Regions from separate parts of the Sphingobium sp. Cam5-1 genome, predicted to be linked through region 1. Evidence: predicted binding sites of a transcription regulator. Region 1 holds the regulator's gene; each other region holds the start of a gene.

The links. The regulator LexA, encoded in region 1, represses DNA repair genes until DNA is damaged. The targets are predictions, from matches to a motif close to GTTCCNCNCTTGTTCT.
Region 2: uvrA (excinuclease ABC subunit UvrA) is a predicted target of LexA. The motif match lies at 7,435-7,450, and genes of this name have one in related genera.
Region 3: IZV00_RS12360 (MmcB family DNA repair protein) is a predicted target of LexA. The motif match lies at 1,398-1,413, and genes of this name have one in related genera.

Annotation. Positions count from the first base shown of each region.
Region 1 covers NZ_CP065138.1:676,774-686,967, reverse strand. The annotation lists gene IZV00_RS03415 (anthranilate synthase component II) at 1-270, shown strand, start outside; gene trpD (anthranilate phosphoribosyltransferase) at 336-1,328, shown strand; gene trpC (indole-3-glycerol phosphate synthase TrpC) at 1,325-2,116, shown strand; gene moaC (cyclic pyranopterin monophosphate synthase MoaC) at 2,113-2,583, shown strand; gene IZV00_RS03395 (molybdopterin molybdotransferase MoeA) at 2,580-3,764, shown strand; gene IZV00_RS03390 (hypothetical protein) at 3,813-3,965, opposite strand; gene IZV00_RS03385 (IS1595 family transposase) at 4,106-4,990, shown strand; gene IZV00_RS03380 (hypothetical protein) at 5,212-5,868, shown strand; gene lexA (transcriptional repressor LexA) at 5,941-6,612, shown strand; gene IZV00_RS03370 (ComEC/Rec2 family competence protein) at 6,573-8,747, opposite strand; gene gltX (glutamate--tRNA ligase) at 8,784-10,194, shown strand, end outside.
Region 2 covers NZ_CP065138.1:315,152-325,345, reverse strand. The annotation lists gene nhaA (Na+/H+ antiporter NhaA) at 1-417, shown strand, start outside; gene IZV00_RS01755 (SLC13 family permease) at 395-1,705, opposite strand; gene IZV00_RS01750 (hypothetical protein) at 1,809-2,675, shown strand; gene IZV00_RS01745 (SDR family oxidoreductase) at 2,747-3,613, shown strand; gene IZV00_RS01740 (hypothetical protein) at 3,708-4,079, shown strand; gene IZV00_RS01735 (hypothetical protein) at 4,185-4,733, opposite strand; gene IZV00_RS01730 (hypothetical protein) at 4,898-5,128, opposite strand; gene IZV00_RS01725 (winged helix-turn-helix domain-containing protein) at 5,363-5,728, opposite strand; gene IZV00_RS01720 (hypothetical protein) at 5,772-6,020, opposite strand; gene IZV00_RS01715 (hypothetical protein) at 6,128-6,358, opposite strand; gene IZV00_RS01710 (UrcA family protein) at 6,613-6,978, opposite strand; gene uvrA (excinuclease ABC subunit UvrA) at 7,461-10,194, shown strand, end outside.
Region 3 covers NZ_CP065138.1:2,477,370-2,487,563, forward strand. The annotation lists gene IZV00_RS12350 (ankyrin repeat domain-containing protein) at 1-310, shown strand, start outside; gene IZV00_RS12355 (hypothetical protein) at 619-852, shown strand; gene IZV00_RS12360 (MmcB family DNA repair protein) at 877-1,368, opposite strand; gene IZV00_RS12365 (cell wall hydrolase) at 1,478-2,125, opposite strand; gene IZV00_RS12370 (DUF1491 family protein) at 2,307-2,645, opposite strand; gene IZV00_RS12375 (PaaI family thioesterase) at 2,635-3,090, opposite strand; gene IZV00_RS12380 (PTS sugar transporter subunit IIA) at 3,092-3,559, opposite strand; gene hpf (ribosome hibernation-promoting factor, HPF/YfiA family) at 3,698-4,303, opposite strand; gene dnaQ (DNA polymerase III subunit epsilon) at 4,384-5,076, opposite strand; gene coaE (dephospho-CoA kinase) at 5,111-5,704, opposite strand; gene aroE (shikimate dehydrogenase) at 5,710-6,531, opposite strand; gene IZV00_RS12405 (Maf family protein) at 6,528-7,121, opposite strand; gene IZV00_RS12410 (pyruvate, water dikinase regulatory protein) at 7,118-7,945, opposite strand; gene hemE (uroporphyrinogen decarboxylase) at 8,234-9,295, shown strand; gene IZV00_RS12420 (CopD family protein) at 9,295-9,735, shown strand; gene panC (pantoate--beta-alanine ligase) at 10,080-10,194, opposite strand, start outside.

The DNA of each region.
Region 1 (10,194 bases):
ACTCATGACGGCACAGGGCTTTTCGCGGGCATCCCATCGCCCTTCACCGCGACCCGCTATCATTCGCTCATCGTGGATGACATTCCGCAGAGCCTCATCGTGAATGCGACCAGCGAGGATGGCTCGGTCATGGGCTTCCGCCATCAGAGCCTTCCGATCCACTCGGTCCAGTTCCATCCGGAAAGCATCGCCACCGAATATGGGCATGAGATGCTGGCAAACTTCATGCGGATCGCCGGGATTCCGGTGAAGGAGCGCGCGGCGGCCTGATTCGGTCAGACTTTCCCGCACCCCACCCTCGACTCCTGCGGCCCGTCATGATTAAGGCAAGGGCGATGACCCGCCTGCCCGATCCCGCAGCGCCGCTGAGCGCCACCCAGGCCGCCGCCGCCTTTGACCTGTTGTTCGACGGCGACCTGCCAGAGGCGGAGATCGCCGCCTTCCTCGTCACCATGGCTCAGCGCGGCGAGTCCGCGACGGAGATCGCCGCCGCCGCCCGCGCCATGCGCGCGCGCATGATCCCTATCGCCGCCCCCGCAGGCGCAATCGACGTCTGCGGCACAGGCGGAGATGGCCACCACACGCTCAACGTCTCGACCGCCGTCAGCCTCGTAGTAGCCGCCGCCGGAGTGCCCGTCGCCAAGCATGGCAACCGCGCCGCGTCATCCAAGGCCGGGGCCGCCGATACGCTCGAAGCGCTCGGCCTCGATCTCGATCGGGTCGCCGATACGGCGGAGGCAACGCTGGCCGATCTCGGCATCTGCTTCCTGTTCGCACAGAAACATCACCCCGCGCTCAAACGCTTCGGCCCCATCCGCAAGGCCATCGGCCAGCGCACCATCTTCAACCTGATGGGTCCGCTCGCCAATCCTGCCGGCGTGCGCCGTCAGCTAGTCGGCATCGCCCGCCCCGCCTATGTTCCCATCTATGCCGAGGCGCTGGCGGAACTCGGCGTCGATCGCGCCATGATTGTCTCAGGGGATGAAGGCCTTGACGAGCTCTCCCTCGCGGGCGGCAACGACGTCGCCGAAGTCACCGCGCAGGGCATCGTCGCCATGCGCCGCCTCACCCCGGCCGACGCTGGACTACCGACCCACCCGGTTGAGGCGATACGCGGCGGTGACCCCTCGCATAATGCCGCCGCCCTGCGCGCCTTGCTTCAGGGTGAGCCGGGCGCCTATCGCGACGCCGTACTGCTGAACGCAGCCGCTGCCCTTGTCGTCGCGGACGCCGTTGCCGATCTGCGCGAGGGTGTCGAGGAAGCTGCCGAAACCATCGACCGCGGGCTTGCCAATGCGTTGCTCAATTGCTGGATTGCCTATAAATGACGAACAAGCTGATCGAAATCTGCGATACGAAGCGTGAGGAAGTGGCCCGCCGCAAGGCAGCGATCACCGTCTCGACGCTCCACGCCCGCGCCGCCGAACAGACGCCGCCGCGCGGCTTCCGTCAGGCGCTCGACAGCGCCGCCCGTTCCGGCTTCGGCCTGATTGCGGAGATTAAGAAGGCCAGCCCGTCGAAAGGCCTGATCCGAGAGAATTTCGACCCGCCCGCCCATGCTCAGGCCTATGCAGCCGCTGGTGCCGCCTGTCTCTCGGTCCTCACGGACGAACCTTATTTTCAGGGCCATGACGACTATCTCATGGCCGCCCGCTCTGCCTGCGCCTTGCCCGTCCTGCGCAAGGATTTCATGGTCGATCCCTGGCAGGTGCTGGAAAGCCGCTCGCTCGGAGCCGACGCCATCCTCATCATCGCCGCCGCGCTGGACGATAATCAGATGGCCGAGATAGAAGATGCCGCGCTTGGTCTCGGCATGGACGCGCTCGTCGAAGTCCATGACGCCCATGAACTGGAACGCGCGCTGAAGCTCCGCTCGCGGCTGATCGGCGTCAACAATCGCGACCTGCGCGACTTCAGCGTCGACTTCGCCCGCACCTACGAACTGGTCGGTCAGGCTCCGGAAGGCTGCACCTTCGTTGCGGAGAGCGGCCTTGGCAGCCATGCCGATCTGGTCGCCATGTCCGAACATGGCGTCCGTTGCTTCCTGGTGGGCGAAAGCCTGATGCGCCAGCCCGATGTCGAAGCCGCCACCCACGCGCTGCTGAACGGCGAATGAGCAAGCTCACTCATCTCGACGAAGATGGCTCGGCCCATATGGTCGATGTCTCCGCCAAGGCGGTGACTGCCCGTGAAGCCATCGCCACCGGCCATATCGGCATGAGCGCTGAAGCTGCGGCCGCCATCGCGCAAGGACTGGTGAAGAAAGGCGATGTCCTCGCGGTAGCGCGCGTGGCGGGCATCATGGCGGCAAAGCGGACCGCTGATCTCATCCCATTATGTCATCCCGTCGCCCTGACCTCTGTCACGATCGACTTCGATCTGGGAACAGAGGGCGTCAGCGTCACCGCCACGGCCAGAAGCGCGGGCCAGACCGGCGTCGAGATGGAGGCGCTCACCGCCACCTCCGTTGCGCTGCTAACCATCTACGACATGGCAAAGGCGCTCGATAAGGGCATGATCATCGGTAAGGTCCGGCTGCTCGCAAAGTCGGGCGGCAAGTCGGGCGACTGGCGCGCCGCATGAGCCTGCTCCCGGTCGCGGAGGCTCAGGCGCGCCTGCTCGCGCTGGGCCGCCGCTTGCCGGAAGAGGACGCCCCGGTTTCCAACTGTGCAGGCCGATGGCTCGCACGTGACATCTTCGCCCTGCGCGATCAGCCTTGGGCAGATCTATCGGCCATGGACGGTTACGCTATTCGCGCGGAAGAATGGCCTGGCCCCTGGCGCCTAACCGCTGAAAGCACGGCGGGCGGCTCCCTTCCCTCCGCTTTGGCTCCGGGGGAATGCTGTCGCATCTTCACCGGCGCACCACTGCCGCCCGGCGCCGATACGGTCCTTATCCAGGAAGATGCGCAGCTGGACGGCCAGCTCGTGCACCCCCTCGGCGCTCCACTACCCACAGGACGAAATGTGCGCCCAGCGGCAAGCGACTTTGGCGCAAATCATCTATTGCTCGCTGCCGGTGCCGCATTGGGTCCCGCGCAGATTGCTCTCGCCGTTCTTGGGGGCCACGGAACCCTTCCGGTCGGCGGCCGCCCGCGCATCGCCCTGATCTCAACCGGCAATGAACTCGTCCCTCCCGGAGCGCCCACGCCCTCTGGCCGCTTGCCGTCCTCCAACGCGCCCATGCTTGCGGCCATGCTCGGCCAGACAGGCGCAGAGGTTATCGACGTCGGCATCGTTCCCGACGATCTCGACGCAATGGTCCGGTCCCTCAAAGAAGCCGCCGGGGCCGACATCATTGTCTCGACCGGAGGTGCCTCGGTCGGCGATCACGACTTGGTGCGGCCAGCTTTCCAGGCGGCAGGCGGCACTCTGGATTTCTGGAAGATTCGCATGCGCCCCGGTAAGCCGCTCATGGCGGGAAAGCTGGGTGATACCCTATTCCTCGGCCTCCCCGGCAACCCCGTATCCGCCTTCGTGACGGCAACGCTGTTCCTGATGCCGCTCGTCCGCCACATGGCCGGAGCCGCCAACCCGCTCCCGCGTACGACGATCGCGGAACTCGCTGCCGCACTTCCTGCGACCGGATCGCGCGACGACTATCTTCGCGCCTATCTCACTGATGCTGGTTTGGTCTCGGTTACTTCGCAAGACAGCGCGGCGACCGCAGCCCTGGCTCAAGCGGGGTGCCTGATCCTTCGACCGGCCGACTCACCCCCGGCCGCCGTAGGTGACAAAGCAACCATCGTACCGCTCTCACAATGAGAAAGGGGCCGCAAAGCGGCCCCTCCCCGTGATCTAACCGAACGTAGATCAGCGCTGCTGCTTGCTGTGATCGCTTTTGTCTTTGCGGCTTTCGCCCATTTGACCCTGGCGATTTTCCTGCTGCTGCTGACGCCCGCCCTGGCTTGAGCGGTCACCACCTTGCTGGCGGCGCTGTTTGTCCTGATCGTTCTGGTTGGCCATCTTACTCTCCTATTCACCCTCTTTGGGAAGGCCGCTATTGAACGGCCGTGACGCAGGTCCGTTCCTTTCGTTACGCTTGGCGCAACCTGCTTGGTTATTATCCCCTTGAAACAAGTAGGCGGATATGGCATATAATGGGCATGAGCAACAAAGCCCCTACGCTGCGCCAGTTCCAAGACCGCTTCCCGACCGAGGATAGCTGCCTCGATCACCTGATGCGCGTCCGCTACGGGGATCGCCACGATTGCGAGAAGTGCGGCAAGTCGGCCAATTTCTACCGCGTGAAGGGCCGTCGCTCCTACGCTTGCGAATATTGCGGCGCGCAGGTTTATCCGACTGCCGGAACGCCTTTTGATCGCACCCGCACCAGCCTGCGCGATTGGTTCTTCGTCATGTTCCAGTTCTGCGCCTCGCGGAACGGCGTTGCCGCCAAGGAAGTCGAGCGCCAACTAGGAGTGACCTACAAGACCGCTTGGCGCATGTGTCACATGATCCGCGAATATATGGGCCAGGTTGACGGCGACGATCCAGTGGGCGGCTTCGGCAAGATCGTGGAAGTCGATGAAACATACATCGGCGGGAAGGTTGAGAATAAGGGAACCGGCAACTACCGCGCCAACAAAACCATCGTGATCGGCATGCGTGAGCGCAACGGCGACGTTATCACCCGCGTGGTGCCGAACCGGAAGAAGGCCACGCTAGAGCCGCACGTGTTCGCCAATGTGAAGCCGCATAGCGAAATCCACACGGACGAACTGGTCAGCTACCGCGATCTGGGCGAGTTCAAGGGCTACTGGCACAAGACCGTGAACCACAGCGCGGAACAGTATGTTGGGCCAACCGGAACGACCGTGAACGGCATTGAAGGCTTTTGGGCGCAGCTAAAGCGCGGGATCAACGGCACCCATATTCATGTCAGCGAGAAGCATCTTCCGAAGTATCTCGCGGAGTTCGAGTTTCGTCACAATATGCGCGACGTTCCGCATCTGATGCTTGATCACCTGATGGTTTCTTTTTCCCGCTAACAGGCGCGTGGCCGTGGGCCATCGCGTCTAGCAGGCGGTCAAAGCGCTTATTTGGGTCCAATATACTTCTCCTCATTAATCTAACGCGCCAGATAGCGAATCCGACCCATCCCAAGACTCCCACGCCCCACAAAGTTGCTGCTATACCCCACCCCCATCGAGGGGGAATGTCTATGTGGAATTCGGCAGCGCTGCTTTCGGGAATAGCATGGTACTCATTGATGGCTACCGCAGTTTTCGGAGGTTTGGCGGTAATAACAGGGTTGGTCGGCGGTGTAGCCGCGACGAGATCAGCAGACATCAAAAGCGCCGAAGACGCCACGAAAATCGCAGAAGCGGATGCGCGCGCCGCAGATGCTAATGCACGGGCAGAAGAGGCGAAGGCCGATGCCGCCAAGGCGCACCAGCGAGCCGAAGAGGCTAGCGCAGAGGCCGAAAAAGTAAGAGAGCGCCTCCAAAAATCCCAGGAAATGCGGCAACTTACTAAGTCCCAGGCAGATGCAATGTTGCCTCTCCTAAAGTCTGATCTTTTCCAGAAAGAGCCTCTCCCATGGATTACGGTCGCCCATGTGCCGGATGCTGAGGCCCAAGCCTTCGCATACCAACTTTGCGACTTCTTCAAATCATGCGGCGTCCAGCAAGGGCCATTCGGCGAAGCGTTCCAAAAAGTGCCAAGCAAATCGGATTTAGCCTTTGCAGTTAAAACTAGCGAACCGACCCCAGAAAACCAGCCTTTCACTCGCCTTTCCCACGTCATGCAAGAGTCTGGAATTTCAATCGGTGTCATAGAGGACAAGGGTTTGAAGCCGAACGAGTTGACCATCATCGTACTCCGCAAACCAGAGGCGCGTGATAACTTACTTGTCGGAAAGGGATAATAACCACCTGCTTGACTTGCCTCCTTACGTTTCCTATGCGTTCTCCATCCGTTCCATGGAGGATAAGTCGGCATGCTGACGCCCAAGCAACAGGAATTGCTCAGCTTCATTCAAACTCGGCTCGATGAAGGCGGGGTTTCGCCTTCGTTCGAGGAGATGAAGGAAGCGCTCGATCTGCGGTCGAAATCCGGGATTCACCGGTTGATTAATGCGCTGGAAGAACGCGGGTTCATCCGTCGCCTGCCGAACCGGGCGCGCGCGCTGGAGGTTCTGAAACTTCCTGAAGCAATGCATCGCGCCCCCAAGGTCGCAGCGACACCCAAGCCGCAACTGTCGGCCAAGCCCCCGGTCGCAGCCAACGACGTGATCGACATTCCCCTTCACGGGCGGATTGCCGCAGGCGTTCCGATCGAAGCCATGGAAGGACAGAATATGCTGTCCGTTCCTGCCGCTCTACTGGGCGCCGGAGACCATTATGCTCTTGAGGTTTCTGGCGATTCGATGATCGACGCGGGCATCCTTGACGGCGACTTTGCACTGATCCAGCGCACTGAAGTCGCGCGCGAGGGGCAAATCGTGGTTGCACTGATCGAGGATAGCGAGGCGACGCTGAAATATTATCATCGCCAGGGGCCTAAGGTCAGGCTCGATCCTGCCAACAATGCTTATGAGCCGCAAATCTACGATTCGCAGCAGGTGCGCATTCAAGGAAAGCTGGCTGGTCTGCTCCGGCGGTACAACTGACCGGATCGGCGACGCGACGGTAAATAGGAAGGCCGGGCGACCCACGGATGTGCGTCGCCCGCTATTTTCCCGGTTCGCACGGTTCCTCCATCAAGATCGATCGCCAGCCCCCCGGTATGTGCCAACAGCCGCCGGTCGGCTTTCAGCCAGCGGGGCCGACACCATGGCGGCAGGCGGCGATCAGCGATAACGATGTCGGCACGCGCGCAATCGCGGGCCAGGCTGTCCTTGGGCACGACAACCCCGCTTCTCGTCACCAATAGCTGCCATATGCGCCCTCCTCCGGTTAGGGCCACCATGCACAAGTCCATGGAACAACGCGCCTCGGGCAAGTCTGCAAGAGCGCCCAGCGGACCTCCATAGCCTGCACTTTCCGCAATCATATCGCGGACATAATCTCCAGCCCGTTCGCGCAGAATAGCCATGCCACCGTCCTGCCCGCGAACGGCAACATGGCGCCCATCGGCTGTCACAAGAATGTCGGGTGGCGAACTCATCATGATGATGGCCATCCCCAGCGCCAAGGGGGCCAGTCCTACCCAGCGCCAAGCGCTTCGCCAAAGCAGACACCAAAGGCCGCCCAGCACGATGATCCCGAAAATCAGGTTGGACACGGAAGGCGCAGTGACGATCGCCCAAGGACTTGCCGCCACCCAATGCGCGATCAGCAGCAGCAGGTCGAGCGCGCGGCCCGTCAACCACCAGGCAGGAGCCCCAAGACCGGCAACATCCAACAGCAAGGCCAATGCCTCCAGCGGCATGACCACAAAGGTTGTCAGGGGAATAGCGACGAGATTTGCAAAAGCGCCTATCATCCCGGCCTTGTGAAAGTGGAACAACGCGATCGGCGCCAAAACCATTTCCACCGCAAAGCCGGAGAGAAGCAAGACGGCAAGGTGGCGACCCAGTCGCCGAAGCACTGACTCCTCACGGGATGCCGCGAACGCCCGAAAGCGGTGATGTTCGCCCAAGGCAACAATGGCGATAACTGCGGCGAAGCTCATCTGGAAGCTTGGCCCTGCCAGCGCCTCTGGCCATGCCAACAGAACCACCAGTGCACCGGCGGCTATCAGCCGCAAGGTGATGGCCTCACGCCCTAGCGCAAGCCCGCCCAGCACCAACAGTGCCGCGACGCAGGATCGAACCGTCGGCACTTCCGCACCCGTCAGCAAAGTATATCCCAGGCCCGCCAGCGCGCCACCGGCCGCAGCGATCAGCATCAACGGCCAGTCCAACGCCGCATGCCGACTAAGTGCCATGACCCGCATCAGCAGAAAAATGACTGCGCCGATAAGGGCGGTGACGTGCAGCCCGCTGATCGAGAGCAGATGGGCAAGGCCGCTGCGGCGCATCGCGTCGGCGTCCGCCTCGCTGATGGCGCCCTGATCCCCCGTCGCCAGCGCTGCGGCTATGCCCGCCCCGTCGCCATGCGCATTCTTCAATATATGCGCGAAAAGACGATTGCGCAGAGGCGGCGCCTCCGTTGATGGGCGTAGCACGACGATGGGCTTAAGCGCGCGTCCCGTTGCCCCGATCCCCTGAAAATAGGCTCGACGCGAAAAATCATAACTGCCGGGCAGGCTCGCTTCGGCAGGAGGCATCAACCGCGTGCGAAAGCGAATGATGGCGCCTTTGCCAACCCCTTCGGGTAGGTCCGCCGCTGCTATGTTCACCCGGATCAAGGAAGGCAGCGCAGGCATGTGGATCGGACGGATCGATACGCGACTCATCTGCTGCGCTGGCACCGTATCGGCTGACCTGACTTCGCCAGTCACTTCTACAAATGTCGCACGCGGCAATGGCGCCGTGCCGACGATCAGGGCTTTCCCCCATATTAACAGGCAACCTGACGCCGCGAGCAGACTGCCCAATATAATCGCGTGGCGTATCCGGCCGCCCTCCGGCAGCATCAATCCGCCACTCGCAATCGCAATCGCGCAACAGCAAAAAGACAACCATGTCAGCTGGTTAGGCAGAAAGAACCAAGCCGCGATGCCCAATCCAAGGCCCACCGGAACCCAAAGCGCAAGTTGCTCGCGCTCAGCCTCCAATGCCTGTTCGAGGCGCGCGAAAAGCTGATGGCCGCTGCGCCTTATTATCGGCGCAACGGACGTTTGTCGTGGCTCAAAAGCCATGCTAGGGGGCGTCGCGTTCATGAATGAGCAAGGCGGATGTCGGGGAATAAAACGGTGAGTGCAACGGGTTTGAACAAGCAGGTGGTAACCCGTTTCGCGCCATCGCCCACGGGATTTCTTCACATCGGCGGCGCGCGCACCGCGTTGTTCAACTGGTTATTCGCCCGACACCATGGCGGCAAGTTCCTGTTGCGCATCGAAGATACCGATCGCGCCCGTTCGACCGAGGACGCTGTCGCCGCAATCTTCGACGGCCTTGACTGGCTTGGCCTTGCAGGCGACGAGCCCGCCGTCTTTCAGTTTGAGCGATCGCAGCGGCACGCGGAGGTCGCTAACCAGTTGCTCGCGGCAGGCCATGCCTATCGCTGCTATGCGACCCCCGAAGAACTGGCTGAACTGCGCGAACAGCAGCGCGCCGCAAAGCAGCCGATGCGTTATGATGGCCGCTGGCGGGACAGTGATCCATCGGAAGCTCCGGCCAATGCGCCGTTCGTCATCCGGCTCAAGGCGCCGCGCGAAGGCGAGACGGTCATCGACGATGCGGTCCAGGGCCGGGTAGTTGTCCAGAATGCGGAACTGGATGACATGATCCTGCTCCGCTCCGACGGGACGCCAACCTATATGCTCGCCGTCGTTGTCGACGATAACGACATGGGTATCACACATGTGATCCGTGGCGACGATCACCTGAACAATGCGTTTCGTCAGCTCGGCATTATTAAGGCGATGGGCTGGGACGAGCCAGTCTATGCCCATATTCCTTTGATCCACGGATCGGACGGCGCAAAGCTATCGAAACGGCACGGCGCGCTGGGCGTCGATGCCTATCGCGACGAGATGGGCATGCTGCCCGAAGCCGTGCTCAATTATCTTCTGCGCCTCGGCTGGGGCTATGGCGACGAAGAGACCATATCGCGAGATCGCGCGATCGAGCTGTTCGACATAAGCGGCGTGGGCCGATCGCCCTCCCGCTTCGACATCAAGAAGCTCGAAAATCTCAATGCATTCTACCTGCGCGAGGCGGATGACCAGCGCCTGGCGGAACTGGTCCTGCCGCGCGTGACGCAACGGCTCGGCACGACCCCGTCGGTCGAGGCGATGGCGCTTCTTGCGCAAGCCATGCCTTCGCTCAAACCACGCGCGAAGACGCTTAACGAGATTGCCGAGGGCGCGGAGTTCCTGTTCAAGGCAAGCCCGCTGGATTTTGACGACAAGGCTATTGCTCTGCTAGACGACTCGGCGCGCGAGCTGCTTGGGAAAACCGCCGACGCTCTTGAATCCGTCCCCTCCTGGACGGTCGAAGCAATCGAGGAAGCGACCCGCCGCGTGGCAGAGGAAGTCGGATTGGGGCTGGGCAAAGTGGCTCAACCGCTACGCGCGGCGCTAACCGGTCGCACGGTTTCGCCGGGGATATTTGATGTCCTTTTCCTTCTCGGAAAAGACAGGA
Region 2 (10,194 bases), 360 kb from region 1:
CTCCATCCCTGGGTCGCCTACGCCATCGTCCCCCTGTTCGGCTTCGCCAATGCGGGCGTATCCTTAAGCGGGGTCGCACCATCCGACCTCGCTCAGCCCGTTCCGCTCGGCATCGCGCTCGGCCTTTTTGCAGGCAAGCAGCTCGGCATATTCGGCACCATCTGGCTCCTGTCCCGCCTCGGCTGGGCCAGTCGCCCGGCCCACTCCACATGGACGCAAGTCTATGGCGTTGCGCTCCTGTGCGGCATCGGCTTCACCATGAGCCTCTTCATCGGCGGCCTCGCCTTCGCACCTCATCCGGACACAGGCGATGCAGCAAAGCTCGGCATCCTGCTAGGCTCTCTCGCCTCCGCCACCGCCGGTTTCCTTATCCTGCGGCTCGCGCCCGGCCTGATCAGAACGGAAAGAACATACTGATCGCCGCCACCGCGACGACGCAGGTGATCAGGTTCAAGGGCAACCCCACCCGCACGAAATCCATGTAGCGATAGCCGCCCATCTGATAGACGATGACATTGGTCTGATAGCCAAAGGGCGTCGCAAAGGCCGCGCTCGCCGCCATCATCACCGCGACCAGAAACGGCCGGGGACTGACCGCCAGACTATCGGCCAGCGCCACCGCAACCGGCGTCACCAGCACCGCCACTGTCGCGTTAGACAGCAACTCCGTCAGCACCATCGTCACCAGATACAGCACGACCAGCGCGATCAGCGGGCTCAGCCCATGCACACTGCCGATCAGCATCCGCGATGCATCCGCCGCGAGGCCACTCTGCTCCATCGCGATGCCGATCACCACCATGCCCGCGATCAGGATCAATATCTGCGGCCGCAGCCCGCTATAGGCCTCATCCGCGCTGATCACCCGCAACAGGATCAGCACCACGGCCCCGGCAAAGGCGCTCGCCGCGATCGGCGCGACATCGATCGCCGCCAGCCCCACCGCCGCCGCAAAAACACCCAGCGCAATCGCCGCCTTCGCGGGCTTCAAAGGCCGTGGCTCGGCAAACACCGCCGGGTCGCCCACCTGCGCGCTATACACATGCAGCGCGTCGATCGGCTGCGCTTCCCCCTCCCGCTCATCCGCCTCATGACGGCCACCCAGCAGCTTCTTGCTGAACAGGAACAGGTAAAGCCCGCCTGCCAGCGCCATCGGCACGCCCACCGGCGTAATCTCGAAAATGCCAAAGCGCGGCTGCCCCGCCACGCTCGCCATGTCATCCACCAGCAGGTTGGTGGACGTGCCGATCAACGTGCAGCATCCGGTCAGGATGGTGATGTAGGACAGTGGCATCAGGAACCGCTTGGGAGACAGGCCCAACGCATTGGCGACGTCTCGCACCACCGGCGCGCCCAGCACCACGATCGGCGTCGAATTGAGGAAGCAGGACACCGCGCCGATCATCGACAACAACAGCCACATGCCGGTGGCGCCCATCCGCCTGCACATCGCCACCGCCATCGCGATCGCTCGGTCGAGCAGGCCCGACAGCTCCAGCGCATAGGCAATGACGAACAGCGACGCGAGCGCGATGATCGCGGGACTTGCAAAGGCGCCCTGCACATTGACGGGCCGCACGACGCCCGTCATCAACAGCACCGCCGCCCCGGACAGCGCGACGACATCGGCGCGCACCTTGTCCCAGATCAGCGCCGCGACGACGGCGGCCAGCACCAGCAGCGTCAGAACTTGGTCAATCGTCATGCGCCCCCTGCCTCGTGCCTGCCGCCGCCCCTGTCAACGCAGCAAGCGGGAAAAAAGATGTTTATGCTCTGGAGGATGAAGCCATTTTTGCTATCAATGGCTTATGCGTGAACCCAGTGCCAGGACCAGTCGGCTCGCCATAGCCGCGGGGTTAGCCGCTTTCATCGCCATTGGCGCGGGCGGTTTCCTGCTGGGCCGCGCCACCGCGCCAAAGGCTCCGCCCCCTGCCCCCGCGCCGGCGGCCGTCATCCCGCCGCCATTCCCGGTCCAGCCGCAATTGCCGCGCCTCTGGGGCCGCGCAGAGATAGCCGACCTCACCCGTCGCGCCGCCGACGCCCTGTCATCGGGCAAGCCGCTGCCGAATGACATCGCCGGGGCCGTGGGTCAGCGGTTCGACATAGCCCTCCCCTTCGGTTGCTCGGGCGCTGCGGAAAAGGACAGCACCACCCCCATGCGCTGGCGCTATGATGAAGCGGCTGGCGTGCTCCGCGTCCATGTCATGCCGATTTCGTGGCAAGCCGCCGATTTCGGACTCCCCAGCGAAGGGGAAGGCCATGATGCCGAGGGTTTCTGGATGCAACGGCCATGGTCCACCAGCGACGAATGCCCCGCCCCTGCAACAGCCACCGCGCCCGAACCGGACGGAACCACGCCCAAGCCCGACAAAAGCCTGGCCCTCGCCCAGTTCGGCCAGAATGACGGCAATGACCTATGGCGCCACGGCCGTCCCTTCGAAAAAGTGCTGCGCCTCGCCCCTGAAGACTTCACCCCCTCGCGCGGGCTGAGGCTCAGGCTCATCGGCCGCATTGAACGCGTGCCCGGAAACGGCCCGGTCCACTGCGCCCAGCCGCTAGGGATCGAACAGCGTCCCGTATGCGTCCTCGCCGTCACCCTGCGCGAAGTCCGCATGGAAATACCGGGTGCGGACACCCCCATCGCCATCTGGGAAAATCGCAGCACGGGCGGCTAGACGACCCGCCTTGCCGCAAGCGCATGAACCATCCCTTCCGCCAAGTGTTGGCCGGGAAAAGGAGATGCGCCATGCCCGACACCCCATCCGACAATCATGAAGAAATGATCCACGAAGACGGCTTGCCCGGCCACGAAAGCAAGCTGGAGCCCAAGCCCGAATGGGAACCCCGCTACCCGGGCTCCGGCCGCCTCGCGGGAAAAGTCGCCCTCATCACCGGCGCTGACAGCGGCATTGGCCGCGCCGTCGCCGCCCTCTACGCCCGCGAAGGCGCCGACGTCGCCATCCTCTACCTGTGCGAACATGACGACGCGAAGAAGACCGCCCAGATCGTCGAGGCCGAAGGCCAGCAGGCCCTCACCATCGCCGGGGACATTGGCGAAAAATCCTTCTGCGACGACGCCGTCAAACAGGTGGTCGATCGCTTCGGCCGCCTCGACATCCTCGTCAACAATGCGGGCGAACAGCATCCCGATCAGGACATCACCGACATCAGCGAAGAACAGCTGCGCCGCACCTTCCAGACCAACATATTCGGCATGTTCTTCCTGACCCAGGCCGCCCGCCCGCACCTCAAAAAAGGCGCGGCGATCGTCAACTGCACCAGCGTCACCATGTATCAAGGCTCATCGGAACTGCTCGACTATTCAAGCACCAAGGGCGCCATCACCGCCTTCACCCGCAGCCTGTCGGAAAATCTCGTGAAAGACGGCATCCGCGTCAACGCCGTAGCCCCCGGCCCCATCTGGACGCCGCTCAACCCCTCCGGCGGCGCAAGCCCGGAAAAGCTCGAACATTTCGGCGAATCCACCCCCATGGGCCGCCCCGGCCAACCCAATGAAGTCGCCCCCGCCTTCCTGTTCCTCGCCTGCGAAGACAGCAGCTATATGTCCGGCCAGGTCCTCCACCCCAATGGCGGCACCGTCGTGAATGGATGAACCGCTCACAAAAATCGCTGCCCACGACTTGACGCTACGGACCCTAAGCCAAACGACAGTTGCGCAGCGCCCCTTCATCCGACAAGTGAAGCGGATGGCAGAGGAACGTTTTGAATTTGTGACAGGACACAAGCCCGGGACGCTGCGAATCGTCTTTCGAGGCTTTTGGGATGACGATGCCGTGGACAGCTATCTCGCTGCGCTACGGCAACGCGCCGCCATGACCGCCAGACCCTCACCGATCAACCGCGTCCTGCTCGATATGAAAGCATGCACCGTTCAATCCCAAACAGTCATGAACAGCTTCATGAAGATCATCACCAACTATGCCGCCCAGATCAGCGAATATGGAGTCCTGCTACCCGAATCCGCCCTCCTCAAATTGCAGATGGAACGGCTGATGCGAGACACGCCAGCGGTATTCTTCAGCGAGGAAAGCCAGGCGCTGCAATGGCTGGCATCCTGAGAGAGCAATCAAACCCGACCAAAATCAGACGTCCCCCTCCCGCAAGCGGGAGGGGTTAGGGGTGGGCGCGAGCAAAGCGAGCGAACCCGGAAGAGCGCCCGGACCTCAGTTCGCCTTGCTCATATCCACCTTCTCCACCCACTCAGGGTAGAAGGTCGGCTCCCGGTTAGACCACCCCACCGCCGTCGCCGCAGCCTCGCTGATCGACTGCAACAAAGCCCGGCGCTTCTCGGGATGCAGATGCGGCAAGCTCGCCGCCGCGCAGAACGCTCCCGGCAACCAAGGCCGCGCCCCCGCCCCCAACAGCCGTTCATACAAAAACCGATAGGCGGAAAAGCTGCTGAGCCGATCCTGCCCCAGATCGAAAGCCGACACCGTCACCAAAGGCGCCATGAACGGCTCCATCTGGTCCAGCCCGCTGTCGTCGGGCACCCGCGCCTTGATCTCGTCCAGCCGCCCGTAAATGCGGGCCTGCGCGCGGATGCTCGCTTCCTCCACCATGTCGCGCGACCATAGCTTCATGGCGTCGCGGCGGTGGAGGCCGATGTCCAGCGACCGGCGGATATAGCGCTGCGTGGCAGACGGGAAACTGGCGAATTCGCGCAATTCAGCCAGGGTGATTGCCCCGTCAGCCGGTCTTGCATTGGTGCCCATGCTCTTGCCCTCCGACTTCAAGTCGATCAGCAGAACATGCGCCCAACATGGTTACTGTAAGATTAAGCGCCGGTTCTGCCGACAACTACAGGGAATCACTTTTCTTTGTGCGTCGCAACATGTAATTTTTATGAAAGCGATAAAAGGAGGGCAGCAAAGCCCCCTCACCGCCCCAGATGCGTCCGCAATGTCACCCCGATCGTCCTCGGCTCGCTCGGCGTACCCACGATCAGCCCGCTATTCCCCGCCTGCAACGTCAAATTCTGCATATAGTCTTTGTCGAACAGGTTCCGCGCGAACACATAATCTTCAGGTCCAAGAACATCGGGTACACGCGCGACTAACAACCAAGCCGAAAACCACTCTGCGCCTTCTGCATACTCTGCGCGAAACATATCACGCGAGACGCAGAGACGCTGAGCAACAGCAAAAAGTCAGCCACAATTCCGATGCCACGTCTGCCCAACAAAGCCCCGATCCAAGCACAAAGCTAACGCCAAGTCCCTCCGCGTATCCGCGTGAACCAAAAAAGGGGCACGGACGGGCGCGCCCAACGGGCAGGCCTTAAACCACCAGCCAAACGCCACACCCGGCATCCTGCGCGATGCCCAGGTGCCGACGCATCCTCCTCACTCGTCCGCCTGAACCGGCAGCGGGTCGCCCCGCAACTCCCGCGCTAGGTCAGGCCAGTGCGACCGCCCCGCCGCACTCGCCGCCGCCTTCTGCAGCCCGCGATATTGCGCAAGCACGCTAAGCCCCAAATCCGTCAGCACCGCGCCCTCACTGGACGTCGCCACCAGCGGCGCAGACCAGCATCGGTTCATCACATCCACCAGCATCCAGCACCGGCGATAGCTCATTTTCAGCTTCCGCCCGGCAGCCGAAATCGACCCCTCGCTGGCGATCGCATCCAGCAGGTCGGCCTTGCCCGGCCCCATGGCGATCTGGTCGCCACAATAAAGCTGTATCTTGATCTTCAGTGCAGGGCCGCTCATCCACCAGTTATGGCATGAGCCGACCGCCCCGCCAATCGCTGCGTCAGGCTCGCCGTTCCAACACCGCGCCAATCATGCTGCGCCACACGGCAACATCGCCCGCTTGCGCCATCTGCTCATCAGGCTCGCGCAGCGTGTGGAGGATGGCATAGGCATCATCCAGATAATTTTGCCAGCTCGCATCCACCGCGCCCGCCGCATGGGGATCATCGCCCTCGCCATTCAGGCTCAGCTGGCGTCCGGCCAGCACCCGGGCAATGCGTTCGATCGCGGGAGTAGCGGAAGTCGGCATCAATAAGGCTCCTCTCACCTTGCAGCGTCGTACGCTTGGCGAACCGCCCGGCCACCGCCGATCCGGTTCGCCTCGCCCATGGATCATATCACCAATATCGCCGCCGTCTATCGCCCAGCCTTCTCATCCTCATCTTCTTCGTGGAATCCGGACGAAGGAACCGGATCGCCATGATCGCCCGGCTTGGTGGCCGATGGCGGATCGGACGCGTCCATGCTGTCCATCAACCCCTCCTCCAGCTGCTCCTCGGGGGTAACGGCATGGTCCTGCGCATCGGTTGGGCGCTCATCATGCGCTTCTTCACGGCTGTTGGGACGAATATCGGTCTTGTCGCTCATCTTGCTCTCCTCGGCGCAGCGAACGTCTCGCGCCACGCAGGATCAACGGCCAGTCCTGATAGCCGGTTCCCAGTAAGCATCCTCCGTCAAAATCACGACACTCCAGTCACCCCGGGGGCACGCTGTCAGCGCTCATCGTTCCCCCTCCCGCAGGCGTTCAAACGAGGCACGTGACTCGTTTGAAGGGTTAGGGGGTGGGCCAGCGCAGCGCCAGGGATGAAGAGCCTTACCCCTCCCCGTTCAAACGCAAAGCCTCACTTCCCCGCGCCGGGCACCTTATCCTTGCCCACCTCGGCAAAGCGGCTCGCATCCTGACCGTGCGCCTTGGCAATCGCGATGGCGACCGGCTCACGGACATGATCCACCGCCGCGATCTGGCAGGACCGCAGATCCTGCATCGTGCGGCCGGGGCATACCTTCACCGCAGCACGGCGGATGCGGGCGTTCAATTCCTGCTGACCCGACTTCTTCGACAGGTCCAGATCGTCATAGCGCACATCGATCGTACGGCCGTTGGATTCAAACGGAATAACGCTCGCCTGCGCCGCCGCGCCCATCAACACGGTGGCAGACAGTGCCGCCAGCAAAGCGCCGCCGGTGCGATTGATAAAAAATGTCATGAATTGGTCCCCCTCAATTGAACTGCTTGGGACTCGCCGCTCTTCAGGCGACCTCGTCCGCGATAGAGTCGGGAAGGCTGGGACCCGTCAGTCCTTCCGGCACGGCGCAGACCTAGACAGGCCAGCGGCCTCTGTCGATCCCAAAAAGCCTTGTTATCGTAGCGTAAAACACCACTCGTCGAAAATGACCGAACATGAAAACGCCCCCGGCGCAAGGGATGGCCGGGGGCGTATCCGGGATGCTGTCGGGCTATCCGGGATCTCACATATTTCCAAAAGTCGAGACGCCACCACCGCAGCTTTCCCGTCGCGACCCTTATACACCTGATCGGTTAATATCGCTCTATCTTTCGGCGACCCACCGCCTGCTCACGCTGGAAAGCATAGGCCGCTTGCGAGCCGCCACCTGCTATCCCATATCCGCGCCCAATAGCCCGGCAACGCCCTTGCCCCCAAAGAACAAATCTGGAACAACACGCCCCATGAGTCTGACCACCATTTCCGTACGCGGCGCGCGTGAGCACAACCTTAAGGGCGTGGACGTCGATCTCCCCCGCGACAGCCTGATCGTCATCACCGGCCTGTCCGGCTCGGGCAAATCCTCCCTCGCCTTCGACACCATCTATGCCGAGGGTCAGCGCCGCTATGTGGAGAGCCTCTCCGCCTATGCCCGCCAGTTCCTTGAGATGATGCAGAAGCCGGACGTCGAGCATATTGACGGCCTCTCCCCCGCCATCTCGATCGAGCAGAAGACGACCAGCCGCAACCCGCGCTCCACGGTCGCCACCGTCACTGAGATCTACGACTATATGCGCCTGCTCTGGGCGCGCGTCGGCATCCCCTATTCCCCCGCGACCGGAGAACCGATCAGCGCCCAGACCGTCAGCCAGATGGTCGACCGCGTGATGCAGCTTCCGCAAGGCACCCGCTTCTACCTCCTCGCCCCCGTCGTCCGCGGCCGCAAGGGCGAGTATAAGAAGGAACTGCTGGAGTGGCAGAAGGCAGGCTACACCCGCGTCCGCATCGACGGCGAAATGTACCTGATCGAAGACGCGCCCGCCCTCGACAAGAAATACAAGCATGACATCGAAGTCGTCGTCGACCGCCTCGCAGTCGATCCGGACATGGGCACCCGCCTGGCCGACAGCTTCGAACAAGCCCTAAAGCTGGCGGATGGCCTCGCCTATGTGGATTTGGCGGACGGCACCGTTGCGGACTTATCCCCCCTCCCGCAGGCGAGTTCGGGGTCGCCTGTGCCCCCGGCACAGGCTGGACAGTCCGGGGGACTGTCCACCCCGAACTGGGCCGGGGGTGGGCCAGCGCCAACATCCGGAAAAATGAAAAACGCCGGCATCCCGGAAAACCGGATAGTCTTCTCTGAAAAATTCGCCTGCCCCGTCTCCGGCTTCACCATCCCCGAGATCGAACCCCGCCTCTTCTCCTTCAACGCCCCCCAGGGCGCCTGCCCCGCCTGCGACGGCCTCGGCGAACGCCAGGAATTCGACCCCGAACTCGTCGTCCCCAACGAGCACCTAACCCTCAAAAAGGGCGCGATCGTCCCCTGGGCCAAGTCCAACCCGCCCAGCCCCTACTATATGCAAGTCCTGGGCTCCCTAGCCAAGGAGTTCGGCTTCAACCTGGAAACCCCGTGGAAAGACCTCCCCCCGGAGGTAAAAATCATCATCCTCCACGGCACCGCAGGCAAACCCGTCACCCTGCGCTTCGTAGACGGCAAAAAATCCTACGAGGTCAAGAAACCCTTCGAAGGCGTCATCGGCAACCTCAACCGCCGCCTCCTCCAGACCGACTCCGCCTGGATGCGCGAGGAACTCAGCAAATATCAAACCGCCATGCCGTGCGAGACCTGCCACGGCGCCCGCCTCAAACCCGAAGCCCGCGCCGTCAAGATCGCGGGCGAGGACATCTCCATGTCCACCCGCCGCTCGGTGGTGGACGCGCTCGGCTTCTTCTCCACCCTCCCCGCGCACCTCACCGACCAGCAGAACCAGATCGCCAAGGCCATCCTCAAGGAAATCGTCGAGCGCCTCGGCTTCCTCAACAATGTCGGCCTCGACTATCTGAACCTCGACCGCACCAGCGGCACCCTGTCGGGCGGCGAGTCCCAGCGCATCCGCCTCGCGTCACAGATCGGCAGCGGCCTGTCGGGCGTCCTCTACGTCCTCGACGAACCCAGCATCGGCCTGCACCAGCGCGACAATGACCGCCTGCTCGTCACCTTGAAGCGCCTGCGCGACCTCGGCAACACCGTCATCGTCGTGGAGCATGACGAGGACGCGATCCGCATGGCCGACTATATCGTCGACATGGGACCGGGCGCGGGCGTCCACGGCGGCACCATCGTCGCCCAGGGCACGCTCAACGAACTGCTCGCCCACCGCGACAGCCTGACCGCGGATTACCTCAACGGCACCCGCCGCATCGAAGTCCCCACAAAGCGCCGCAAGGGCAATGGCAAGAAGCTCACCGTCCACAACGCCCGCGCCAACAACCTGCAAAGTGTGACGGCCAGCATCCCGCTCGGCACCTTCACCTGCATCACCGGCGTGTCAGGATCGGGCAAGTCCAGCTTCACCATCGACACCCTCTACGCCGCGTCCGCCCGCACCCTCAACGGCGCCCGCATCGTCGCCGGCCCGCATGACAAGGTCACCGGCCTTGAACATTGCGACAAGGTGATCGACATCGACCAGTCGCCCATCGGCCGCACCCCCCGCTCCAACCCGGCCACCTATACCGGCGCCTTCACCAACATCCGCGACTGGTTCGCGGGCCTCCCCGAAGCACAGGCGCGCGGCTACAAGCCCGGCCGCTTCAGCTTCAACGTCAAGGGCGGCCGCTGCGAAGCCTGCCAGGGCGACGGCGTGCTCAAGATAGAGATGCACTTCCTCCCCGACGTCTATGTCACCTGCGACGTCTGCCACGGCGCCCGCTACAATCGCGAAACGCTGGAGGTGAAGTTCAAGGGCCACAGCATCGCCGACGTGCTCGACATGACCGTCGAGGACGCGGTGGAATTCTTCAAGGCCGTCCCCCCCATCCGCGACAAGATGGCCATGCTCGCCGAAGTCGGCCTCGGCTACATAAAGGTAGGCCAGCAAGCCACCACCCTCTCCGGTGGCGAAGCCCAACGCGTCAAACTTGCCAAGGAACTCTCCCGCAGAGCCACCGGCCAGACCCTCTACATATTGGACGAAC
Region 3 (10,194 bases), 1.1 Mb from region 1:
GCTCATGAACGCGGTGCAGGCCCGGTTCGAGGACGGGGTCCGCACCCTGCTCGCCGGTGGGGCGCAGATCGACAAGACCAACGGCAGTGGCGAAACTCCGCTGATCCGCGCGGTGCAGCTGCGCGACATCGGACTCGTCCGCCTGCTCGTCGCTCAAGGGGCTAATGCGGACAAGCGCGACACCATCGCTGGCATGTCCGCGCGCGACTATGCGGAACGGGACGCGCGCACCTCCGGAATTGTCGAGGCGTTGGCAGCATCGAAGCCAAAGGCTGCGCCTTCGGGGCCGGTGCAGGGACCGACTTTTTAAGAGCATATCTCTCCCAGCCCCATTCAATTGAGCCGGTTTTAGAGAATCGTGCCCTGTAACAGGCTTACCTAACCCCGTTCGCTCTGAGCCTGTCGAGCCGAAGGCCGGCGAAGCCAACGGCTCTACTTCTTTCTAGGAAGAGGAGGGCTTCGACATCTGAACGAGGCAAGTGACTCGTTCGGACAACCCGAACGGAGGTGAGTGATTTAAAAAGCAAGATACTCTAAGCCCCTCGCCCGACACGCCTTGTCTCACGCCCTCCGCCTTCCCATCTCCTCTCTATCATCCCAAGCCCGGAGAGGCAGGTTATGGAGCGCAAGAACGACATCGAGAAAGCTTGGGAACAGGCCCTCGGCAATATCTTCCAACCCTATACGCATGCACCGCATGAAACGAAGAAGGCGCTGGATTCATTCCATAGCGGCCTCACCAACAGCAGCTATGACATACGCCGCCACATGGCGCGGACAGCAGCGCGGCAGGGATCGACAGCGCTCCACCGATTCCTGGCCGATGAATATTGGGGTACGCGCCCCCGCTGACGCCTCATCGTGGATAACCTTATGTCACCATCCCAGCTCGGCGGCATGATCGGGATCGGCCAGTGCGGTCAGCCGCCGCGCCGCCCGCCTTGCAAAGCGCAGTGTCTCCGCTTTCCGCCGTGCCGCCGCCAGCGGTTCCACCGGCGCAGGCCGCAGTAATTCGGCATCATATTGATCCGCAACGATCAGGCCCGTGCGCGCTGGCCATAAAGCCTCGCTATCGAACAGCGACAGGTCAAAGCCGGATGGCACCGCCCAGAAAAAGCGATCGCAATAGTCCAGATAATCCGGCCATTTCATGTCACCGAGCAGGTCGGCGCGGCTGCACTTGATCTCGACGATGCTGATCCGCCCCGCGCTGTCCAGCGCCATGATGTCGGCGCGGCGCCCATTGGGCAGCGGCACTTCCAAAATTCCGCTCATGTCATGGCGAAAAAACAGCCGCAGCGTGCCACGCGCCACGGCCAGCGCCGTGCCATCGGTCAGGGGAGAGCAGTGCCGATCAGGGGTGGGCATGGAAGAAACCGGACTCATGCCCCTATCTTAGAACAAGAAGGGAACAAAAGAAAAGGCCGATTCAGTTCCCTGAACCGGCCCGCTGTCCTTGTGATGTGCGACCCGAGGATCAGCGATAGAAAATATGATTGTCGATCGAGGCCAGCTGGCGCTTGCCCCAGCTCGGCGACACGCGACGGGCATGGAAAAACAGCGCGCCTTCGGCCTTGCTGTTCCAACTGTCCTGAATCGCAATCTGTGCGATCGCGACAGCCTCACGCCAGCTCTCGCTGGCCATCGGGATGGTCGGCATGCCACGGCCACGGACGAAGCTGAACTGGCCAGGCTGATAGACGACGCCGCACATGCTGTTGGCGAAACGGCCCGACTTCACGCGATTGATGATGACGCGGGCAACGGCCAGCTGGCCTTCCAGGCTCTCGCCCTTTGATTCGAAATACACCGCGCCAGCCAGACATTTCATGTCGCCTTCGACGCTTTCGGCTTCGCCCTGCGCATCGACCAGAGCGGACAGATTGTCGGCACGCACATCGGCGCTATTGGAAAGATTGGCCAGCGGCTGAGCGACTTCGCGCGGCGCGGCAAAAATAACAGCGGGCTTGGAAGCCGCCGGAGCTGCATTCAGCTCTTGATTCCCGGCAAGGGAGACGACCGAAGGAGCGACTTCGCTAGCGCTCGACATGTCGGCCGCTGTAACCGCGACGGTGGCGGTCAGGGCAAATGCCGCGGCAGTCGCGGCCTTCAAACGAAAACTCATTACAGCTCAGAAACATGCGGTTCTTGGCCAGAGACGTCGGGAAAAACCCCATCACATAATCGACGTCAGGCCGCCCCCCGTCTGCGTGTTTACCTCGCCCGCCCCCCACGGGCGAATTTGGCAACCTGCGCGTTAAGCGTTGGGTGGGGCCAGTGCCTTTCCATCCGTTCAGAGTCAACGATCAACAGATCGTTTCAGCGGCGAACCGTTCCGCATCCGCGATATCGAGTTCCACGATCCACAGATCGGGGTCTGATCTCCGACGCCTCGCTATATATTGATTGAGGGAATCACTTCCCTCCTCCGGCGCGGGTCCGCAACGCTCCAACCTATATCCACCGGCAAAATCGGAAACCCGTTCGAACAGGCCCATAGCCTGCCCCCTTTCAGCGGCTTCGATAAGGATTGCGCCACTAATCTCGTCGCCCTTGACCAGCACCGTGGCAAAGCCCCCCGCCCCGGCCGCGCGCCTTACCAGCACGCCGACCAGCATCGCGCTGGTCAGCCGGTCAGCCTGCATAGCCCGGCAGCGAAGACAGCGGAAATTGCGACCGCATGAAGGTGCCCGTTCCCCGGCCTACCTCTTCGCCGTCCATGTCGATCAGGCTCGCTTCGGCGACGAACACCCGCCGCTTGCCGCTGATCCACCGCCCTTCGGCCCGGATCCGGCCCGGCCCGATCGGGCGGGTGAACAGCAGGTTGAAGGCGGTCGTCAGCAGAAAACGATCGCTGACAAGGCTGTTCGCAGCATAAAAGGCGGCATCGTCCATCATCTTGAAATAGACGGTGCCATGAACCGCGCCCGCCGCGTGAAACTGTTCTTCATCGACATCGAACTCGATGATCGACCGGCCCGCCTCGGGAATCGTCAGCTCCGACCGGAACATCCGGTTGATCGGCGCGGAACGATAGAGATTCTCGAGCGCACGGAAATGCGCCGCCTCGCCGCTCGGCGCGCCGTCCATTTCAGGCGGCGTCACGCGCTTCGCCACCGGCCAGCAGCGCGTGCAGCGCCTCGGCTGACTTCGCCCCGCGCAGCCGGGCGACATGCCCCTCATCACGCAGATAGCGCGACACGCGGGCGAGCGTCTTCAAATGTTCCGCCCCGCTATCGACCGGCGACAGCAAGGCGAAGACGATGTCGACCGGCGCATCATCGACCGCGTCGAAGGCAAGCGGGGGATTGAGCAGGATGACGACGCCCCTCATCCGGTCCAGGCCGGGAATCTTCGCATGCGGGATGGCGACTCCGCCGCCAAAGCCGGTCGATCCCAGTCGTTCGCGCTCGAACAGTGCTTCCGATACCGCGTTCGCCTCCAGACCATAGGCGGACGCGGCCAGTTGCGCGATTTTCTGGAACAGCGGCTTCTTGCCATTCGCCGAGACGTCTGTTGCAAGTGCCTGCGGCGCGACGATGTCGTTGAAATGAACCATGACCAACCTGGAACAGCCGGCATGCGCGCTGCCCCTTAAAAACCGCGCTTGTCCGGGGATATAAAGCCCGGCCCCATAGGCTGCCTGCCGCTCTGGGTCAATGGCAGCCCGGGGCCGGGACCCGGTGTCAGGCACCTGTCAGGCGCGCGCTTCCAACCGCGGTTCCACCCATCCGATCGTCCCGTCATGACGGCGATAGACCATGTTATAGGCGGATGTGCCAGCATTCAGGAACAGCAGCGCATTGGTGTTGCGCAGGTCCAGCATCATCACTGCGTCAGACACGCTGGCTTCAGGAATATCGACCCGCGTTTCCGCCACGATCAGCGGCGCGTCGGCCGGTTCTTCCTCCTCCGGCGACGAAGCAAAGATGGTATAGCCCGCGCCATCCATGCCGTTCAGCTCATAGCCATTGGCGCGCTGAGCCTCCGCCGCAATGGCTTGGGGATGGCGGTCCTTCAGGCGGCGCATGTACCGCCGCAGCTGCCGTTCGATCTTTTCTGCCGCCTGATCGAATGCCGGATGCGCCTCCTGCGCCTCGCCCGCGCCTTTCAGGATCAGGCCAGTCATCACATGGCAGACGATATCGCAGTGGAACGCCCCGTGGGGTGCAGGCCGAAACGTGACCTGGGCGGAAATCGTGCGCGAAAAATATTTCTCGGCCATCGCCTCCAATCGGGTCGCGACATGCTCTTTCAGAGCGTCGCCCGTATCGACCTGATGGCCGGAAACACGAATATCCATATGCCTTCTCCTTGTTCTTGCCGGGCTGCAGGAGGCAGTCCGGTTGGGCGAAGCGTGAAGGGCAGTATGTCAGCCAGCCTTCAAGCCTCCTCCAGCCAGAGCGGCTTTTCCAGCGTCGCGACAAACGCTGCATGCCTCTCCAGCTCCATCGCGCTGGCCATGAAGACCCGCGCGGGACGAACAGGGCGAACCGCGATACCGCTCGCAAGTTCCACCCGAATGGCGTCTTTATCCTCCTCCTGTGCAAGACCGAGGCCGATCTGACGGCCGCCAGTCAGTTCGATATACAGCTGCGCCAACAATTCAGCGTCCAGCAACGCGCCATGCTTGATCCGATGGCTGCGATCGATGCCATAGCGTGTGCAGAGCGCATCCAGGCTGTGCTTGGCCCCCGGATGCATCTGCCGCGCGATTGCGACGGTATCGATCATCCGGTGCATGCCGACTTCGGGCAGGCCGCACAGCTTCAACTCATGGTTGAGGAAGCCAAAATCGAACCGCGCGTTGTGCGCGACCAGAGGGCTATCCTCCAGGAACGCCAGCAGATCCTCGACCCCATGAGCGAAAAGCGGCTTGTCCTTCAGGAATATGTCCGAAAGCCCATGAATCGCCTCGGCGGCGGCGGGCATCGCCCGCTGGGGATTATAATAAGCATGGAAGGTGCGGCCGGAAGGCACCCGGTTCACGAGTTCGATGCAACCTATTTCCACGAGCCGGTCGCCCGATACAGGGTCAAATCCAGTCGTTTCGGTGTCGAAAATAATCTCGCGCATGGACCTCTTCACACCGACTCTGCCGGGCTTTTCCTTATCGACCTGTCTTTGATCCAAGGCAAGCCGCCAAGCGCCTCACCTGTGCCTGTGTGGCGGCAAATGTGGTGCCTGTATGGATGATATAGTCCGCCCGCCGCCGTTTTTCAGCATCGGGCGTCTGCAAGTGCAGGATTCTACGAAATTTCGCCGCCGTCATGCCCTTGCGCGCCAACACGCGCCTACGCTGCTTCCAGGCGGGCGCCGTCACCACGATGACTCCCGCCAGCGTCCGCTCCATATGGCCTTCGAACAGCAAGGGGATATCCAGCACGACAAAGGCGCGCGAGCGATGACGGCGCAGGAAAGCCTTCCGCTCTTCCTTGACCGCCGGATGGACGATCGCCTCCAGCGCCTTCAGTTCCTGCGGATGGCCAAACACCGCCGCGCCCAGCTTGCCCCGATCCACACCTTCCGGTCCCGTCGTTCCGGGAAAGCGCGCCTCGATCGCTGGCAACAACCTGCCGTCGGGCCCCTGCAACCGATGCACCTCGGCGTCCGCATCGAACAGTGGCACACCCTCCCGCCGCAGCATGGCGGCGACGGCCGACTTCCCCATGCCGATCGATCCGGTCAGCCCATAGATCTTCATGGCCTTCAGGCCGCCAGCAGCAGCGCGCGCAATTCATCGTCCCGGTCGCGCGGCGCCTGCGCGTCGAAGAAAATATCGAACGCCAGCGCGGCCTGCCCGATCAGCATCTCCAACCCATCCAACGCCTTCAAACCCCGCGCCCGTGCTGCCTTGAGCAGCTCGGTCTCTAGCGGCGCATAGACGATGTCATAAACCGTCGCATCGCGGGCCAGCGGCGACAGATCAAGATCAAGCACCGGCTGTCCCACCATGCCCAGCGAACTGGTGTTGACCAGCAGATCGGCCGCCGGAAGCGGATCGCCCATGCCGATCACGCGTCCCTTGACCTTCGCCCGGTCAAGCAACGCCTGCCCCTTCGCCGCATCGCGCACCATCACGGTAATATCCGCCACGCCAAGGCTGGTGAGCGCAAACAGGATCGCCCGCGCCGCGCCCCCAGCCCCGACCAGAACCGCACTCTCACCCTTCCACTTGTCACGCAGCAGCGGCTGAAGGAATCCGCCCGCATCAGTATTGGTGCCGATCAACGGCCCGCCGGTCTCGCTGGCGATCGTGTTCATCGCCCCGATCCGCTCCCGCACCCCGCCCGGATCGTCGGTATAATCCATCACGGCGATCTTGTGCGGAATGGTGACATTGCACCCCAGCCAATCGGGATCAGCCCGCCGCTCCAGAAAATAGGCGGCCAGCCCCTCCGCCGTCACATGCGTCTTGCGATATTCCGCCTCAATCCCCAGGCAATCGAGCCAGAAATTATGGATGAGCGGCGATTTGCTGTGCGCGATCGGATCGCCGATCACTTCTGCATAAGGGAGCTTGTCAGTCATGCTGGCAGAACGCCCCGGATGCGCAGAAAGTCAAGCAGCGGAAGCAGCGGCAGCCCCTGAATCGCGAACTGGCTGCCCTCAACCTTGCTGAACAATTGCACGCCCGGCCCCTCGATCCGGTAATTGCCGACACACCAGCGGCAATGCTCCCATTCCTCGTCCAGATACTTAGCTATGAAACTATCTGACAGGGTCCGCACCGTCATCCGCACCCGCTCGACATGCCGCCAGATCGGCTCGCCGTTCAGCGCTATCACCGCCGCGCTATGCAGATGATGGACCCGCCCCGACAAGGACCGCAAGATTTGCTCCGCGTCGGCGCGATCCACCGCCTTGTCGATCATGCTGCCATCATTTAGGCTCAGAGTCTGGTCGCAACCCAATATCAACCCGCCCGGCACGCGGCGCGACACCCGCAAAGCCTTCAATTCCGCCAGCGCATCAGCCAAGGCACGCGCGTCTAGCCCATCGCCGCGCAACGCTTCCTTCGCCGCTTCTTCATCGACACCGGGCGACATAGCCTCAAACGGCACCCCCGCCGCCTGCAACAGCGCCCTGCGGCTCGCGCTTTGCGACGCCAGCACGATCATAGGTCACTCCCCTCCGCCAATACGCGGTCGTTGAACAGGTTGATGATCGCCGCCGCCGCTTCCTCGATCGATCGCCGCGTCATGTCGATCACCGGCCAGCCATTGTCGGCAAACATCCGCCGGGCAAAGGCCAATTCCTCCTGCACCTTATCCAGATCGACATAGCTGGTCTCCGGCGCCTGATTGAGCGACAGCAGGCGATTACGACGTATCTGCACCAGCCGCTCGGGACTGACCGTAAGCCCCACGACCATCGGATGCTTCAACCCGTAAAGGCTGCGCGGTGGCGGCGACTGCACCACCAGCGGGATGTTCGCGGTCTTGTACCCGCGATTAGCCAGATAGATGGAGGTCGGCGTCTTGGACGCGCGCGACACGCCCGCCAGAACGATGTCGGCCTCCTCCCAATTTTCATGCCCCACCCCGTCATCATGAGCGATGGTGAACTGGATCGCCTCGATCCGGGCGAAATAGGCTTCGTCCAAAATATGTTTGCGCCCCGGCCGATTGCGCGTTTCCTGCCCCAATATGTTCGACAGCGCGTCCGTCACGCTGTCCAGCGCCGCAACATGCGGCAGGCCGAGCGCCCGGCAGCGCGTCTCCAGCCGCCGCCGCAACTGATGATTGGACAATGTGAACAGCACCAACCCCGGATTGGCCGAAATCTCCTCCATGATCCGGTCGAGATGGACATCCGACCGCACCATCGGCCAGAAATGGCGCACTGCTTCCACATTCTCGAACGCGCCGATCGCCGCCTTGGCGATATTTTCCAGCGTCTCGCCGGTGGAGTCAGACAGCAAATGCAGATGGATACGCGACATGACGCATATCTCTGTGGGGAGCCTGTGGATAAAGCAAGGGATAGGTTGCGGGCAAAACTACCCCTTTTGGATAGTACCCATTGGCCGGAATCTTATCCACATGCCCCCAACAGGTCCTCATTTTCATCCACAGCCTGTGGATAGCGTGGATGGCCCACACTGACTCGGTCCCGAATCCGTAGACCTGGAGAGTCAAGCTGTTGGCAAATCCGGGCGCTGCGCATAAACCCCGCTACCAACTGCCCTACTATCTCCATCATCCTTTTAAGAATCTAAATAAGAGAGTTTATGACGGGACCAGATACCGGCCTTTCCGCCGGGCCTTCCAAGCCGCTGCTTTCCGTCCTGAAGGGGGAATGCCTTAGCCCACCGCCCATGTGGCTGATGCGCCAGGCCGGCCGCTACCTTCCCGAATATCGCGCCTTACGGGCACAGAAGGGCGGGTTCCTCGAACTGGTCTATGACAGCCCCGCCGCTGCCGAAGTCACGCTTCAGCCGCTCCGCCGTTTCGGCTTCGACGGCGCGATCCTCTTTTCCGACATTTTGATCGTGCCCTATGCGATGGGACAGGACCTGTGGTTTGAAACGGGGGAGGGGCCGCGCCTAGCGCCGATCCTCAGCGAAACGGACCTCTCCGCGCTCAAACCTGATCTCAGCCGCTATGAGGCCGTCTATGAGACGGTGCGGCAGGTAAAGGCAGCCCTCGACCCCTCCGTCACCTTCCTCGGCTTTGCAGGCAGCCCCTGGACAATCTCGACCTATATGGTGGCCGGGCAGGGCAGCAAGGATCAGGGTGCGGCCCGTCGCCTCGCTTATCAGGACCCCGAACGTTTCAGCGCGATCATCGACGCGATCATTGAATCGACCGTCACCTATCTTTCGGGCCAGATCGAGGCAGGGGTAGAGGCAGTGCAACTGTTCGACAGCTGGGCAGGCAGCCTCGCGCCACTCCAGTTCGAACGCTGGGTAATCGAACCCAACCGGCGCATCGTCGAGAAGCTTAAAAGCCTCCACCCCAATGTTCCCATCATCGGCTTTCCCAAAGGCGCGGGCGCCAAACTCGCCGATTATGCGGCGGGCACGGGCGTCGATGCGATCGGCGTGGATGAAACCATCGATCCGCACTGGGCCAACCGCGTCCTGCCACAAGGCTTGCCGGTACAGGGCAATCTCGATCCGCTGGCGCTGATCGCCGGGGGTAGTGCGGTCGAACAATCGGTCGACAATATCCGCGCGGCTTTTGCAGACCGTCCGCATATCCTCAATCTTGGCCATGGGATTCTTCCCGACACGCCCATCGCCCATGTCGAAGCGTTGATCGCCTATGTCCGGCAAGGAAAGCAGAGCTGATGCCTTATCTCGGTGCCGCCTATCTGTGGGTGAAGGCCGCCCATGTGATCTTCGTCATCTTCCTGATGGCCGGATTGTTCATGATGCCGCGCTTCTTCGTCTATCACCACCAATGTGCCGTGGGATCAGATGAAGACCGCAAATGGATCGACCGCGAACGACGCCTGCTCAAGATCATCCTCAACCCCTCGCTGATCCTCGTCTGGGTTTTCGGCCTCATGCTGATGGTCGAAATCGGCGCCTGGCATTTCGGCTGGTTCCACCTGAAACTGCTCTTCGTCCTCGGCCTCTCCGCCTATCATGGCTGGATCGCGGGCTATACGAAGAAACTCGCCAGGGGTCTGCGCCCCATGAGCGAAAAGAAGCTGCGCCTTGTCAACGAAGTCCCCGGCATCGCCGCTGCGGTGATCGTCGTCGCGGTGATCGTCAAACCCTTCTGACACAAACCCCAACGCCGTCGTCCCAGCGCAGCCCTGATCACGGGCAATCACCCCACCCGTTCGGGCTGAGCTTGTCGAAGCCCTTCTCTTCTCTTGAAAGCAGGCCCTACGCGCACCGCACCTAACTAATTTCGCATGTCTACCGACATATTGCAGCAATCGAAATCGACGCTAATTTTCCTCGCCAAAGAATAAGGAGAGAGGGTCGTGACCAGCTTCGTTTTGCGGGCTTTTGGCGTGTTCAGCCGCCGCCGCCATATTCGCCAGCGCCTTGAAGAGATCAGACGGGAAAATGCGGGCTCAGGTGCCAGCAGCTTCAATTTGATTATATAGTCGGGGCAAGCTCAGGCCGGATCGACCGCGATATTGTCGATCAGCCGCGTCCGCCCCAGCTTCGCCGCGCCCAATAGCCGGGCCGGACGATCCAGTACATTCATCGGCTCCAGCGTCACCGCATCG